3 regions of the Gemmata obscuriglobus genome follow, and region 2 is predicted to be linked to each of the others. Evidence: riboswitches for the same ligand, from Rfam matches in the RefSeq annotation. Region 2 holds a riboswitch; each other region holds the start of a gene.
What was found. Region 2 has a riboswitch for cobalamin ahead of GobsT_RS05310 (DUF1559 family PulG-like putative transporter). Riboswitches for the same ligand answer to the same signal wherever they lie in the genome.

Region 1 (4,230 bases), 3.4 Mb from region 2:
GCCGACCGCGTGATCCGCATGAAAGACGGGCGCGTGGTGAGCGACTCCGCGAACGGCCGCGCCGCGCCGGCCGGCGGGCCGGGCTGACGGCCGGCGCGGTTCGCCTTGTCCGCTGGCGGTTGTGGGTTTAATCTCCGGGCGCTCGACGGACCCGGAGGTGAGCCCGATGCGCGTCGCGATTGTGATTCCGGCCCGGTTCGCGTCCTCGCGACTGCCCGGCAAGCCCCTGCTGAGGGACACCGGCAAGTACCTGATCCAGCACGTTTACGAGCGGGCGTGCGAGGCTAGGTGCGCCGACACGGTGGTCGTGGCGACCGACCACGAAGACATCCGTGCCGCGGTGGCCAGTTTTGGCGGGCGGGTCGCGATGACCCGCGCCGACCACCCGTCCGGCACCGACCGCGTGGCGGAGGTCGCCGCGACCCTCACGGCGGACGTGGTCATTAACGTACAGGGGGACGAACCCCAACTGGAACCGGACGCGATCGATCTGCTGGCCGACCTGATGCGTGACGGGTCCGACATGGCCACCCTGGCGGTGCCCATTCCAGACCTCGAAGCGTATCGCAACCCCAACGTGGTGAAGGTGGTGTGCGACGACCGCGGGCGGGCGCTGTACTTCTCACGCTCGCCGATCCCGGCGGTGCGGGACGACGAGCCGGATTTCGCCGCGCGCCCGGCCCGGTTCCTCCAACACCTCGGTGTGTACGCATACCGCCGCGAGTTCCTGCCGCGAATCGCCGCGACGCCGGCGCACCCGCTGGAACAGTCGGAGAAGCTGGAGCAACTCCGCGTGCTCGGCACCGGTGGTACGATCAGCGTCGGGGTGGTGGCGCACGCGCACCGCGGGGTCGATACCCCCGCGGACTACGCCGCGTTCGTGCGGTGGTACCGCTCGGCCGACGGTAGCGCCCGGCGCGCCGCCTGACCGCGTGGCCGATCCGTCGGCGGGCGCATAAGTCAGATTCGTCTCGACAGGTTCGTGCCGGCGTGCGGCGCGACGAAAAGGGAAGCCGGTGCGATTCCGGCGCAGGGCCGCTGCTGTGTTCGGCCAGGGTTCGGGCACCCGCCACTGTGATTCGTCATGGGAAGGCCGCCCGCTGCCCGCTACGAGCCGTAAGCCAGAAGACCTGCCTGTCGTTCACCCGTTCGGTGCCTCGGAACCAGGCGACCGGCCGACAGGCGCTCCGTGCGCGTGCGCACCCGTTTGTCCGCTTTGGCCCCCTCCGCAGGCACCCGGTTCGCCCGTCCCGGCGAACAAGGAGCCGTGCGTGTCTATCGACTACCCGTCCCGTTTGCCGCGTGTTCTTCTGCTGATGTCGCTGGTTGCGGCCGCGGCCCTTGTACGCCAGCTTCCGCACCCGCAGAACTTCACGCCGGTCGGGGCTCTGGCGATCTTCGCCGGGGCGTGCTTTGCCGACCGGCGGCTCGCGGTTCTGGTTCCACTCGCCGCTTTGGTTCCCGGCGACCTCACTGCCGGGATGCACGTGCTCGTGCCGGCCGTGTACGGGAGCCTCGCGCTGAACGTGTTACTGGCACGCCGGCTCCGGCTCCGGCGGACGGCGGCCTCGACCGCGGCGGTCACGCTCCTCGGGGCGGTCCAGTTTTTCGTCACCACCAACTTTGCCACCTGGCTGGTTTTTTACCCGCACACGCTCGGCGAGTTGGTGTCGTGCTACGTCGCCGCGGTCCCGTACTTCCGCAACACCCTGCTCGGGGACGCTACGTTCGTGGCGCTGCTTTTCGGCGCGCTGGCTCTGGCCGAGCGCGCGCTCCCGGCCGTCCGCGAGCCCGTGCCCGCGGCGGCGAACTGACGGAGGCGGTCGTGCGAATCGTGTCCCTGCTCCCCAGCGCCACCGAGATCGTTTGCGAACTCGGGCTCGGCGATGCGCTCGTGGGGGTGACTCATGAGTGCGACTATCCGGCGTTCGTGACCGCGCTTCCCAAAGTGACCCGCACGCTGATCCCGCACGATGCCATCAGCCGTGAGATCGACGCCCTGGTGCGCGAGCGACTGCAAACGCAACGGGCGCTCTACACACTTGACCTGCCGACGCTGGAGCGTTTGGAGCCGGATTTGATTGTGACCCAGGCGCTGTGCGACGTGTGCGCGGTGGCCGAAGCCGAGGTGACCGCGGCGGCCTGTACGCTGCCCGGCCGGCCGCGGGTCGTGAACCTCGAACCGACCTCGTTGGGGGACGTGTTCGACACGTTGCACTTGGTCGCCGACGCGGCGGGCGTGCCCGCACGGGCGGACCTCGCCGTGGCCGCGCTGCGTGAACGGATCGGGACGGTCGCTAAGCGTTCGGAGCAGGTGACCGCTCGCCCCCGGGTGGTCGTGTTGGAATGGCTCGACCCGCCGTTCAGTTGCGGGCACTGGACCCCGGAACTGGTTCGACTGGCCGGGGGCGACGAGGTGCTCGGCGTGTCCGGCGGGCCGTCGCGCACGCTCGCCTGGGCGGACGTAGTCGCGGCGCGGCCGGACGTGCTATTGGTTGCGTGCTGTGGCTTCTCGCTGGAGCGGACGCTCGTCGATCTTCCGGCGCTCCGGGACTGCCCGGGATGGGAGGCGCTTCCGGCGGTTCGTTCCGGGCGAGTGTACGTCACCGACGGTAATGCGTACTTCAGTCGGCCCGGGCCGCGCCTCGTGGACAGCGCCGAGATCGTCGCTCACGCGCTCCACCCGGCCCTTCACCCGCTCCCGCCGGGACTGCCCACCGCCCGACGGCTGACGCGCGAAGAGATCGGGAACGCGCGGCCGGTGACCGTATGAGGCCGAAGGTGCTGCTGTCGTGGAGTTCGGGCAAGGACTCCGCCTGGGCGTTGCACGTTCTGCGACAGCGCGGTGAGGTAGAGATTGTTGGGCTGGTGACCACCCTGAACGAGGCGTTCGGGCGGGTCGCGATGCACGGCGTTCGGGCCGAACTGGTCCGCGCGCAGGCCGAGGCCGCCGGGTTGCCACTGTGGGCGGTCCCGTTGCCGTGGCCGTGCTCGAACGACCAGTACGAGAGCCGGATGCGCGGGCTCGTAGAACGGGCGAGAGCCGCGGGCGTCAGCGGGCTCGCGTTCGGTGACCTGTTCCTGGCCGATGTCCGCGCCTACCGCGAGCGGCAGTTGGCCGGGTCCGGGATTGAGCCGCTGTTCCCGCTGTGGGGTTCTCCGGCGGACACGCCCGCGCTGGCGCGGGAGATGATCGGCGCAGGGCTCCGGGCTACGCTGTCGTGCGTCGATCCGAAGCAACTCACCCGGCAGTTGGTCGGTCGGGAGTTCGACGCGCGGCTTTTGGCCGAACTGACGCCGGGCGCCGATCCGTGTGGGGAGAACGGTGAGTTTCACACCTTCTGTTACGCCGGCCCGATGTTCGATCGGCCGATCCCGATGCGGGTCGGCGACACGATCGAACGGGACGGGTTCTGCTTCGCGGACCTGCTGCCGGGCGCCGCACCAGAGTGAACCGCCACATTTGCAGATGTTGCGGGTGGCACGTTCCAGGCGACCCCGTTCACTTTTCGGAACAACGATTCGCACCGGAAACGCGGGAGGCTCGGTTCGCGCGCCCGTGGGGCCGTGGGTGCCCCTCTGGATTTTGGCCCGTTATTGGTTTTCCCAAAACCCCTTCCACTCCGGCCCCGCTGCTAATGCCCCCAGTTCGACAAACGGTGCCACATGCCCCAGATTCCATCTCGCCCCAGTTTGTTTCATTCTGATGTTGAGCAATTGCTTAACCGTTCCCTCCACCAACCCGCTTCCAATCGACTGCCCCCGCCGCAAACGCACCGCATAATTCAACCGCCCCTGTTGGCCACAAAAGTAATTCAATACGCCGCCCAAGGCGGCTCCGTCGCCTCCGGCGGGCATCTGCCCGGTCAGTTCTCCGATCCAGTCCACCAACCCGGGATATCCGTCTTCCAGCAGCTTCGACTTGCCCCGGACAAACGCCGTCGCGGCTTGGACCCCGGGACCGAACACCGCCTTCGCCCCGCTGGCGAGGTACTCCGCCCCATGCCAGAAGTCGAGGACCTGGGTCGCGTCACGGAAGTGCTGCTCGGACACGTTCCACAACCACTCGGCCCCATCCCCCAGTACCGTCATTTGGCTCGAATCGGTCCACTCCAGTCGCGTGGCCTCGTCGTGACACCGCTTCCCGAACAGGCTCGCCTCCTCCACGGCCGCGATCACCGACCGCGCCAACGGGGTTGGCAGGTCGCGTCCCTCCCAGTCCATCGCCGT
Region 2 (4,230 bases):
GCGCTTTCAGCGCGGCCACCCGCTCTTTCTCCGCGGGCTTGAGGCTCTTGGATACGTCCCCGCGGACGTTGACCTGCTTGTCGATCAGTTGCCCGAGCTGCTTCTGAATGGGGGTGCGGCTCTCGAACGGGATGTCGAGCAGGCTCGCGTACTCGTCGGGGAACCGGGTCCGCTGCTTCGCGCTCGCCTTCTGGTGGTACGGCCCCTCGATCGCCTCGATCGCGGCCCGGATCTCGGCCGTTTTCGCCTCCCACGCGGCGAGCTTCTTCTGGTACTCGGCCCGCGCGCCGGGTGTCAGCAGGACCGCCTCGGTCGGCCACATGCCGGCGAAGAACGCCTGGAGCCGGAAGTAGTCCTTCTGCGTGATGGGGTCGTACTTGTGGTCGTGGCAGCGGGCGCACCCGGACGTGAGCGCGAGGAACGTGCCCGAGGTCGTGTCGGTGATGTCGGTCAGCACCTCGTAGCGGCGCTGCTCCAGGTTGACCGCGTTGTACTCATCCGGGTAGTGCCGCAGGAACCCCGTGGCGACGAGGGCGTCCGGGTCGTCGGGGTACAGCTCGTCCCCGGCGAGTTGCTCCTTCACGAAGCGGTCGAAGGGCTTGTCGGCGTTGAAGCTCTTGATGACGTAGTCGCGGTACCGCCACGCGTTCGGGCGCGGCGCGTCGGCGTTGAACCCGTCGGTCTCCGCGAACCGGACCACGTCGAGCCAGAACAGCGCCTGGCGCTCGCCGTACTGCGGCGATGCCATCAGCCGGTCGACCAACTTTTCGTAAGCGCCGGGAGAGTTGTCGCGCGCGAACGCTTCGACCTCCTCCGGGGCCGGCGGCAGGCCGATGAGGTCGAAGTACGCGCGGCGGATCAGCACGCGGCGGTCCGCTTCTGGCGCGAACGTCAGCTTGTGTTCGGCAAGTTTCGCGAGCAGGAACCGATCGATGTCGTTCCGTGCCGCCGTCTTCTGTGCGGGGACGTCCGGCACCGCGGGCCGCTTGAACGGCTTGTACGCCCACTCCGCGCCGGGTTCGGCGGCGGGGGCGGACGCGGCGACGATCAGCAGAAGAGCCGCGGCGGAAAAACGGGGCAGCGACCGCATTTCCGATCCCTCGGGGGGCACGAGTACCTGCCACGATCTTACTTCAGTGCCGCGCGAGAAGAAATCGGAAACTGGCGACGTACAACAGCCCGGCACGATCACACCCGATCCTGAGGTCCCTCATGGGCGAACGCGAACAGAAGCTCGAAGCCGCCGGTTTCCCACTCGACCGCGGTCCGAAGGAGGGACCCGTCATCGACCTGCTCTCGGTCCTCGGCGACACGGTCTACGCGTCGGGCCAGGTGCCCTACGACGCCGGCGTGTTGACCAGCAAGGGCAAGGTGCCGTCGCAGGTGTCGGTGGAGGAGGCGACCCGCGCCGCGGCGCTGTGCGCGGCCAACATCCTCCGCGCCGTCGTGCTCAAGCTCGGCTCGCTGGACCGCATCGAGCGGGTGGTGCGCGTGACTGGGTACGTGAACACCGACCCCGACTTCACCGACTGCCACCTGGTCATCAACGGGGCCACCGACCTGCTGAAAGCCGTGTTCGGGCCGGACGCCGGGCGCCACGCCCGTACCGCCCTGGGGATGGGCCAGTTGCCGCTCGGCACGAGCGTCGAAGTGGAGGCGATTTTTCAACTCCGGAAGTGACCCCACGGCCGCCGGGCGCCGGGCGCATTCGGCCCCGCGCGTTGACGGTGGAACGGGGGGCGATATCTTGGAGAACGCTGGACGGGTTCCGTGCCGCCCCCATCGGGCGGCGCGGACGAAGAGGGAAGCCGGTGCGATTCCGGCGCAGGGCCGCTGCTGTGTTCGGCCAGAGCTTCGCGCAACTTGAGCCACTGCGGGCGACCGCGGGAAGGCCGCGCGAGGCTCGCTAAGAGCCGTTAGCCAGAAGACCTGCCCGTCAGCGATTCCACTGTTCGAGGCCCCGGACCGGGCCGGCGGACGGGCGACTGCTTCTTCGTGCTGCGCGCGCAGCCGGCTGGCCCGTTTTTGCGCTCCCGGTCCGCCCGAACCGCTCTCGCCCGACCCGGCGAGAAGGAGCCGACCCGTGCGCCGTTCGCGTCCGCAGTCCTTTTCACAATTCGCCTCACGCCTTCAGACGCGCCGCCGCGCGTTCACGCTGATCGAGCTGCTGGTCGTGATCGCGATCATCGCCATTCTCATCGGGTTACTGCTGCCCGCCGTCCAGAAGGTCCGCGCGGCGGCAGCGCGGATCAAGTGCGCCAACAGCCTGAAACAAATCGGACTTGCGCTGCACAACCACGCCGACACCAACGGCGGCCGGTTCACCGTTTCGTCGATGAAGTCGTCTCCGAACGTCACGTTCACCGATTGGTACTGGTTCGGGTTGATCACCAACAACACCTCCACCCCGCGGGTGATGGACCCGAGTAAGGGCATTTTGTCCCCCTACCTCGAAGGGAACCGGGCGATCGTGCAGTGCCCGAATTTCTCTCCTGAACGATTCGCACTCCGATTCGACGTTCCGGTCGCCAGTTACGCGTACAACGACAACTTCAGCAGTTGGGACGTGGCGGGCGAGACGATCGTGTCGGTGAGCAACCGGCGTGGCACGTCCGCAACGATCGCGTTCGCGGACTCGGCCAACGCACCCAGCAACACCCCGTTCGACAAGCTGACCGAGAACTGGTACCTGTCGTCCCCGTCGCAAAAGTACCCCAACGTACACTTCCGGCACGACGGGATTGCGAACGTGTGTTTCGCCGACGGGCACGTCGAGACCCGCACCCCGACGATTAACGGGGCACCGTCCTGGGAGAACCCGGCCGCGACGGTCCTGCGCAATAAGGAGGTCGTCTGGGACATCGGAGCCAGCGACATCGAGTTCGGTAAAGAGTGAAGCTAGCCCAGACCATTCACAGTAGTGCTCACGTGTCCATAATTCTCAAGGTGCGTAATCCCTGGGGGGATTGAGAATTTCTGATTGAGTGTCAAGTCAAATATTGCGCGAGCGATCACTGATATTAAACTATCAATATCTTCGCAAGCAACTACCTCGCAACCGTTTGTGCCGATATCGTGAATGGTCTGGTGAAGCTAGCCGTGAACCCTTCTGTGTCTGGCATCGTCCATCCCGGCTCCGACGGACGAGCAGCCGCGGGACACCGGGTTCCGCCCCTGCCGGATCGGGTGCGTGGCGCCGTGCCGGACACCGGGGCATTAGCCCCCGGCGCGTTGACGGTGGAGCGGGGTGCGATATCTTGGAGAACGCTGGACGGGTTCCGTGCCGCCCCATCGGGCGGCGCGGACGAAGAGGGAAGCCGGTGCGATTCCGGCGCAGGGCCGCTGCTGTGTTCGGCCAGAGCTTCGCGCAACTTGAGCCACTGCGGGCGACCGCGGGAAGGCCGCGTGAGGCTCGCTAAGAGCCGTTAGCCAGAAGACCTGCCCGTCAGCGATTCCACTGTTCGAGGCCCCGGACCGGGCCGGCGGACGGGCGACTGCTTCTTCGTGCTGCGCGCGCAGCCGGCTGGCCCGTTTTTGCGCTCCCGGTCCGCCCGAACCGCTCTCGCCCGACCCGGCGAGAAGGAGCCGACCCGTGCGCCGTTCGCTTCCGCAGTCCTTTTCACAATTCACCTCACGCCTTCAGACGCGCCGCCGCGCGTTCACGCTGATCGAGTTGCTGGTGGTGATCGCGATCATCGCCATTCTCATTGGGTTACTGCTACCGGCCGTCCAGAAGGTCCGCGAAGCGGCGGCGCGAACCAAGGGCCAGAACAACATGCGGCAGCTCACCCTCGCCGCGATGAACTTCGAGTCCGCTCACGGCACCCTCCCCCACGCCTACGAGCTTCAGACCGCCGACTACCTTCAGGCCAAGTACCTGTTCGGGTACGCGACCTCGGCCCCGCCCAGTTACGCGGTCGTCTCGGTGGACCCGACCCAGGGGATTCTCAGCCCGTACTACGAGGGCAACAACACCATCAACGTGTCCCCGAAGTTCGACGCGCTGCGGTCGAGCATCGCCCCCGTGTTCCTCGGCTCAACGGGGGGGTACGCCTACAACCGGAACCTGATCTCGAACCCGGCCAGCCCGCAGTCGTACACCGTCAAAGTGCCGGTGAAGGGGCGGACCATTTCCACCATCCCCGCCACCTCGCAGACGTACATGTTCGCGGAGGTGCTGCTGCTCAACTCGAGCGGGAGCCTGACGGAACAGGGGTCGTGTATGTTCGG
Region 3 (4,230 bases), 650 kb from region 2:
TTACGTGGGCGCCGCGGCGGGGCTGATCCTCGGCCACCTGCGCCTGCCGCTTCTGGTGTACGTGCTGGGGAACCCGATCGCCGGAGCGTCCACGAACTTGGCCGTGTCCGGGGCCGGGGCGCTGGCCGGGTCGCTGAAGCACGTCCGCGACGGCCGCGTGTCGGGCAAGGTGCTGCTGATGATGGGCCTGCCGTCCATGATCGGGGCGGTGACCGGGGTGCTGTTCTTCGTGTCCGTCAGCCCGGTGTGGTCGCACGTCGTGATCGGGGCCATGCTCGTCTACTCGGGCGGGGAACTGGTCCGCGCCGGCCGCAAGGAAGAGAAAGGGGCGGCGGCCCCGGCCGGGAAACCGGGCCGGTGGCTGGCCGTGTGGGAGATCGTCATCGGCCTCATTCTGGGTGCGGTGGCCGCGATCACGGGGCTGATGCTCGGGACGATCCGGCTGCCGATGATGATCCGGTGGCTGCGCATCGACCCCGCCGTAGCGGTGGGGAGCAACATGGTGATCGGGTGCGCGACGGCGGTGGCCGCCGCGATCACCGCGTGGGGCGCCGGCGGCGGGTTGCACCCGCTGAGCCTGCTGATCGTCGGCCCGCCGACCATCCTCGGCAGCTACTTCGGCGCCCGGAAGACCGGGAAGCTGTCCCCGGCGAAGTTGAAGCGCCTGGTGGGCTGGGTGGTGGCGGGGTCGGGCGTGTTCATGATGGCCCTGGCGGCGCCGGCGCTGCTGCTGCGGTCCCCGTCCGGTGCCCCGGCGCGCGGGCCGACCGAGGACCTGCCGGACCTGCGGCCCGAGGCCCCGCGCCCGCCGCACACGTCGATGGGGTTCATCGAACTCGACGACGACCCGGACGACGATCCGGACGACGCACCGGATAATTGACCCGCTGTACCGGTGCCGTTCGCTGCGTTGCCGCGGGTCGCGCGTTCGGCACATCGGGCATTTCCCCACCGCATTTCCCCCATTTAGAGCTTCCAGAAGTTTTCCACTCCCCGCGACCGGTTCCGGGCAAGCGGTCGGCACCGCATTCGTGCCCGAAAAGCGAACTCGCCTGCACATAAAATTCGCCGCAACTCGTTTGAATTGAACGCATTGAGTCCCAATTACCGCGTTCGAACTCTGTCGTCTCGGTGCCCCGCTCCTGTGCTTGGGGGTGTGGGATTCGGTGGTAGCTGTGCCCCAGCGAACTGCCACCGAACGACCAGCGAATGGGTAGCGGATGTCCAGTCGGGTCGCTGACGTGGCGCTGTAACCCCCGTTACAGCGCCGCAACCGGTTCCAACCCGCGTAACGCGCATGGCTTGCCTGCCCCGTACCCGCGGCGCCCCGTTTGCCCCGGCGCGCGGATTTGGTTGCGGCCGGCAGCGCGGAACGCCGATGATGGTGATTGTCGTCGGTTCGGCCGCGCCTCGCGCGGCTGACTAAAAGGGAACCCGGTGGAAATCCGGGACTGCCCCACGCAGCGGTAACGGGAACGACCGCCGTCACACGCACTGGCCCAGGTGGGCCGGGAAGCGACGGCCAGTAGGTGTGCGGTTCGCCGCACCCGCCCGAAGTCCGAAGACCTGCCGCCGACCCGCGCCGCGCACACCCTGCGCCGCGCGGACACACCCGTGCCTTCGAGGGGAAGGCGGCGGGCGGCCGGCACACGTGCGCTCGCGCACGTACCCATCCGCCTGTGCTCTTTCCCCGCGCGCACCGCGTTCACCGGGAGAGAGCCGTGACCACCCCCGCCATCGACCTCACAATCACTCCCCCGCCCGCGGGGCGCCCGCGGCTCCCCGATTCGCCGTCGCTCATGCAGGTCCGCAAGCGGAGCGGCGCGCTCGAAGACGTTAACGTGAACAAGATCGTCCGCGCGGTGCAGCGGTGCAGCGGCGGGCTCCCCGGCGTGGACCCGATGCGGGTCGCGGTGAAGACCATCGGCGGGCTGTACGACGGGGCCACCACCGCCGAACTCGACCGCCTCTCGATCCAGACCGCCGCCGGACTCATTTCGGAGGAGCCGGAGTACTCGCGGCTCGCGGCCCGGTTGCTCGCGACCTACGTCGATAAGGAGGTTGCGAACCAGGACGTTCATTCGTTCTCGCAGTCGATCGCGGCCGGGTACCGGCACGGGCTGGTCGCCGGAGGGACGATGGCGTTCGTCGCCGCCAACGCCCGCAAGCTCAACGCCGCCGCCGCCGAGCCCGCGCCGGACCTGTTCGAGTACTTCGGGCTGCGCACCGTGTACGACCGGTACCTGCTCCGGCACCCCGACACGCGCCACGTCATCGAGACGCCGGCGTTCTTCTTCCTGCGGGTGGCGTGCGGGCTGGCCGAGTCCGCCGCGGACGCGATCGAACTCTACCGGCTGATGTCCGCGCACCGTTACCTGCCCAGCACCCCGACGCTGTTCAACTCCGGCACCGCGCGGCCGCAGATGTCCTCGTGCTACCTGCTGGATTCTCCCGCCGATGCCCTCGAAGCCATTTACGACCGGTATGCCGACGTTGCGAAGTTGTCGAAGTTTGCCGGCGGGATCGGGCTGGCGTACCACCGCATCCGCTCGCGCGGGTCGCTGATCCGCGGCACCAACGGGCACAGCAACGGCATCGTCCCGTGGCTCAAGACGCTCGACTCGTCGGTGGCGGCGGTGAACCAGGGCGGGAAGCGCAAGGGCGCGTGCTGCGTGTACCTGGAGACGTGGCACGCGGACGTGGAAGAGTTCCTGGAGCTGCGCGACAACACCGGCGACCCGGCCCGGCGCACGTACAACCTGAACCTCGCCAACTGGGTGCCGGACCTGTTCATGCGGCGCGTCGAGGCGGGCGAGCCGTGGTCGCTGTTCGACCCGAAAGCCGTCCCGCACCTGACCGACCTGTTCGGCGCCGCCTTCGACGCGGCCTACACCGACGCCGAGGCAAAAGGCCTGGCCGTGAAGTCGGTGCCGGCCCGCGACCTGTACGCGCGGATGATGAAGACGCTGGCCGAGACCGGCAACGGGTGGATGACCTTCAAGGACGCCTGCAACCGCGCGTGCAACCAGACCGCCGAGCCGGGCGCGGTCGTCCACAGTTCCAACCTGTGTACCGAGATCGTCGAGGTGACATCGGCCGGTGAGACCGCGGTGTGCAACCTCGGTTCGGTGAACCTGGCCCGGCACGTGACGCGCGACGGGTTCGATTTCGCCGCGCTGGCCGAGACGGTCCGCACGGCGGTGCGGTTCCTCGATCGCGTCGTGGACGTGAACTTCTACCCCACCCCGGAGGCCGCGGCGTCGAACGCCCGGTGGCGTCCGGTCGGGCTCGGGGTGATGGGGCTTCAGGACGTGTTCTTCAAACTGAAGCTACCGTTCGACGCCCCCGCCGCGCGCGAGCTGTCCCGGCGCATTCAGGAGGAGATTTACTACCACGCGCTGGCGACCTCCTGCGAGTTGGCGGCGGCGCGGGGGCCGCACCCGTCGTTCGCGAGCACCCGCGCCGCGGCCGGTGTACTTCAGTTCGATCTGTGGGGCGTGGAGCCGACCGACCCGGCCCGCTGGGCGGCGCTGCGGGAGCGGGTGCGCACGACCGGGCTCCGCAACTCGCTGCTGGTCGCGATCGCGCCGACGGCCACCATCGCGTCGATTGTGGGCGCCTACGAGTGCGTGGAGCCGCAGGTGTCGAACCTGTTCAAGCGGGAGACGCTGTCCGGCGAGTTTCTTCAGGTGAACCGCTATCTGGTGGACGATCTCAAGGCGCTCGGGCTGTGGACCGACGCGGTCCGCACGAAGATCAAGCTCGCCGACGGCTCGGTTCAGTCACTTTCGGAGCTGCCCGCGGGGCTGCGTGCGGTGTACCGGACGGCGTGGGAGGTGCCGCAGCGGGGGCTCATCGACATGGCAGCCGAGCGCGGGCCGTTCATCGACCAGAGCCAGTCGCTGAACCTGTTCCTGGAGAGCCCGACCATCGGCAAGATGTCGTCGATGTACATGCACGCGTGGAAGAAGGGGCTCAAGACCACGTACTACCTGCGCTCGCGGCCGGCGACCGCCATCGCGAAGACGACCGTGACGCCGACCGCCGCGCCGGCCGACACGTCGGCGGTCTCCTGCTCGCTCGAAAACCCCGGCGCGTGCGAGGCGTGCCAGTGAGGGCCATTCGGTAGTCTCAAGTCAGCAAGTCGAAAGTCATAAGAACGCGTGGCGGAATGAGCCCCGCTCGTGTTGGCGCGGCGGCCCGAGATGAGGGCGTGGCACCAAAACTCGT

Region 1: another riboswitch for cobalamin. It lies ahead of GobsT_RS28630 (DUF6580 family putative transport protein); the one in region 2 lies ahead of GobsT_RS05310 (DUF1559 family PulG-like putative transporter).
Region 3: another riboswitch for cobalamin. It lies ahead of GobsT_RS08255 (ribonucleoside-diphosphate reductase subunit alpha); the one in region 2 lies ahead of GobsT_RS05310 (DUF1559 family PulG-like putative transporter).

Annotation. Positions count from the first base shown of each region.
Region 1 is NZ_CP042911.1:6,922,903-6,927,132, forward strand. It holds gene GobsT_RS28620 (ABC transporter ATP-binding protein) at 1-87, shown strand, start outside; gene kdsB (3-deoxy-manno-octulosonate cytidylyltransferase) at 167-928, shown strand; cobalamin riboswitch at 961-1,152, shown strand; gene GobsT_RS28630 (DUF6580 family putative transport protein) at 1,272-1,814, shown strand; gene GobsT_RS28635 (cobalamin-binding protein) at 1,826-2,773, shown strand; gene GobsT_RS28640 (Dph6-related ATP pyrophosphatase) at 2,770-3,453, shown strand; gene GobsT_RS28645 (ISKra4-like element ISGob7 family transposase) at 3,595-4,230, opposite strand, start outside.
Region 2 is NZ_CP042911.1:1,320,937-1,325,166, forward strand. It holds gene GobsT_RS05300 (DUF1549 and DUF1553 domain-containing protein) at 1-1,090, opposite strand, end outside; gene GobsT_RS05305 (RidA family protein) at 1,213-1,680, shown strand; cobalamin riboswitch at 1,747-1,951, shown strand; gene GobsT_RS05310 (DUF1559 family PulG-like putative transporter) at 2,084-2,896, shown strand; cobalamin riboswitch at 3,257-3,460, shown strand; gene GobsT_RS38620 (type II secretion system protein) at 3,593-4,230, shown strand, end outside.
Region 3 is NZ_CP042911.1:1,967,746-1,971,975, reverse strand. It holds gene GobsT_RS08260 (sulfite exporter TauE/SafE family protein) at 1-883, shown strand, start outside; cobalamin riboswitch at 1,379-1,588, shown strand; gene GobsT_RS08255 (ribonucleoside-diphosphate reductase subunit alpha) at 1,800-4,115, shown strand.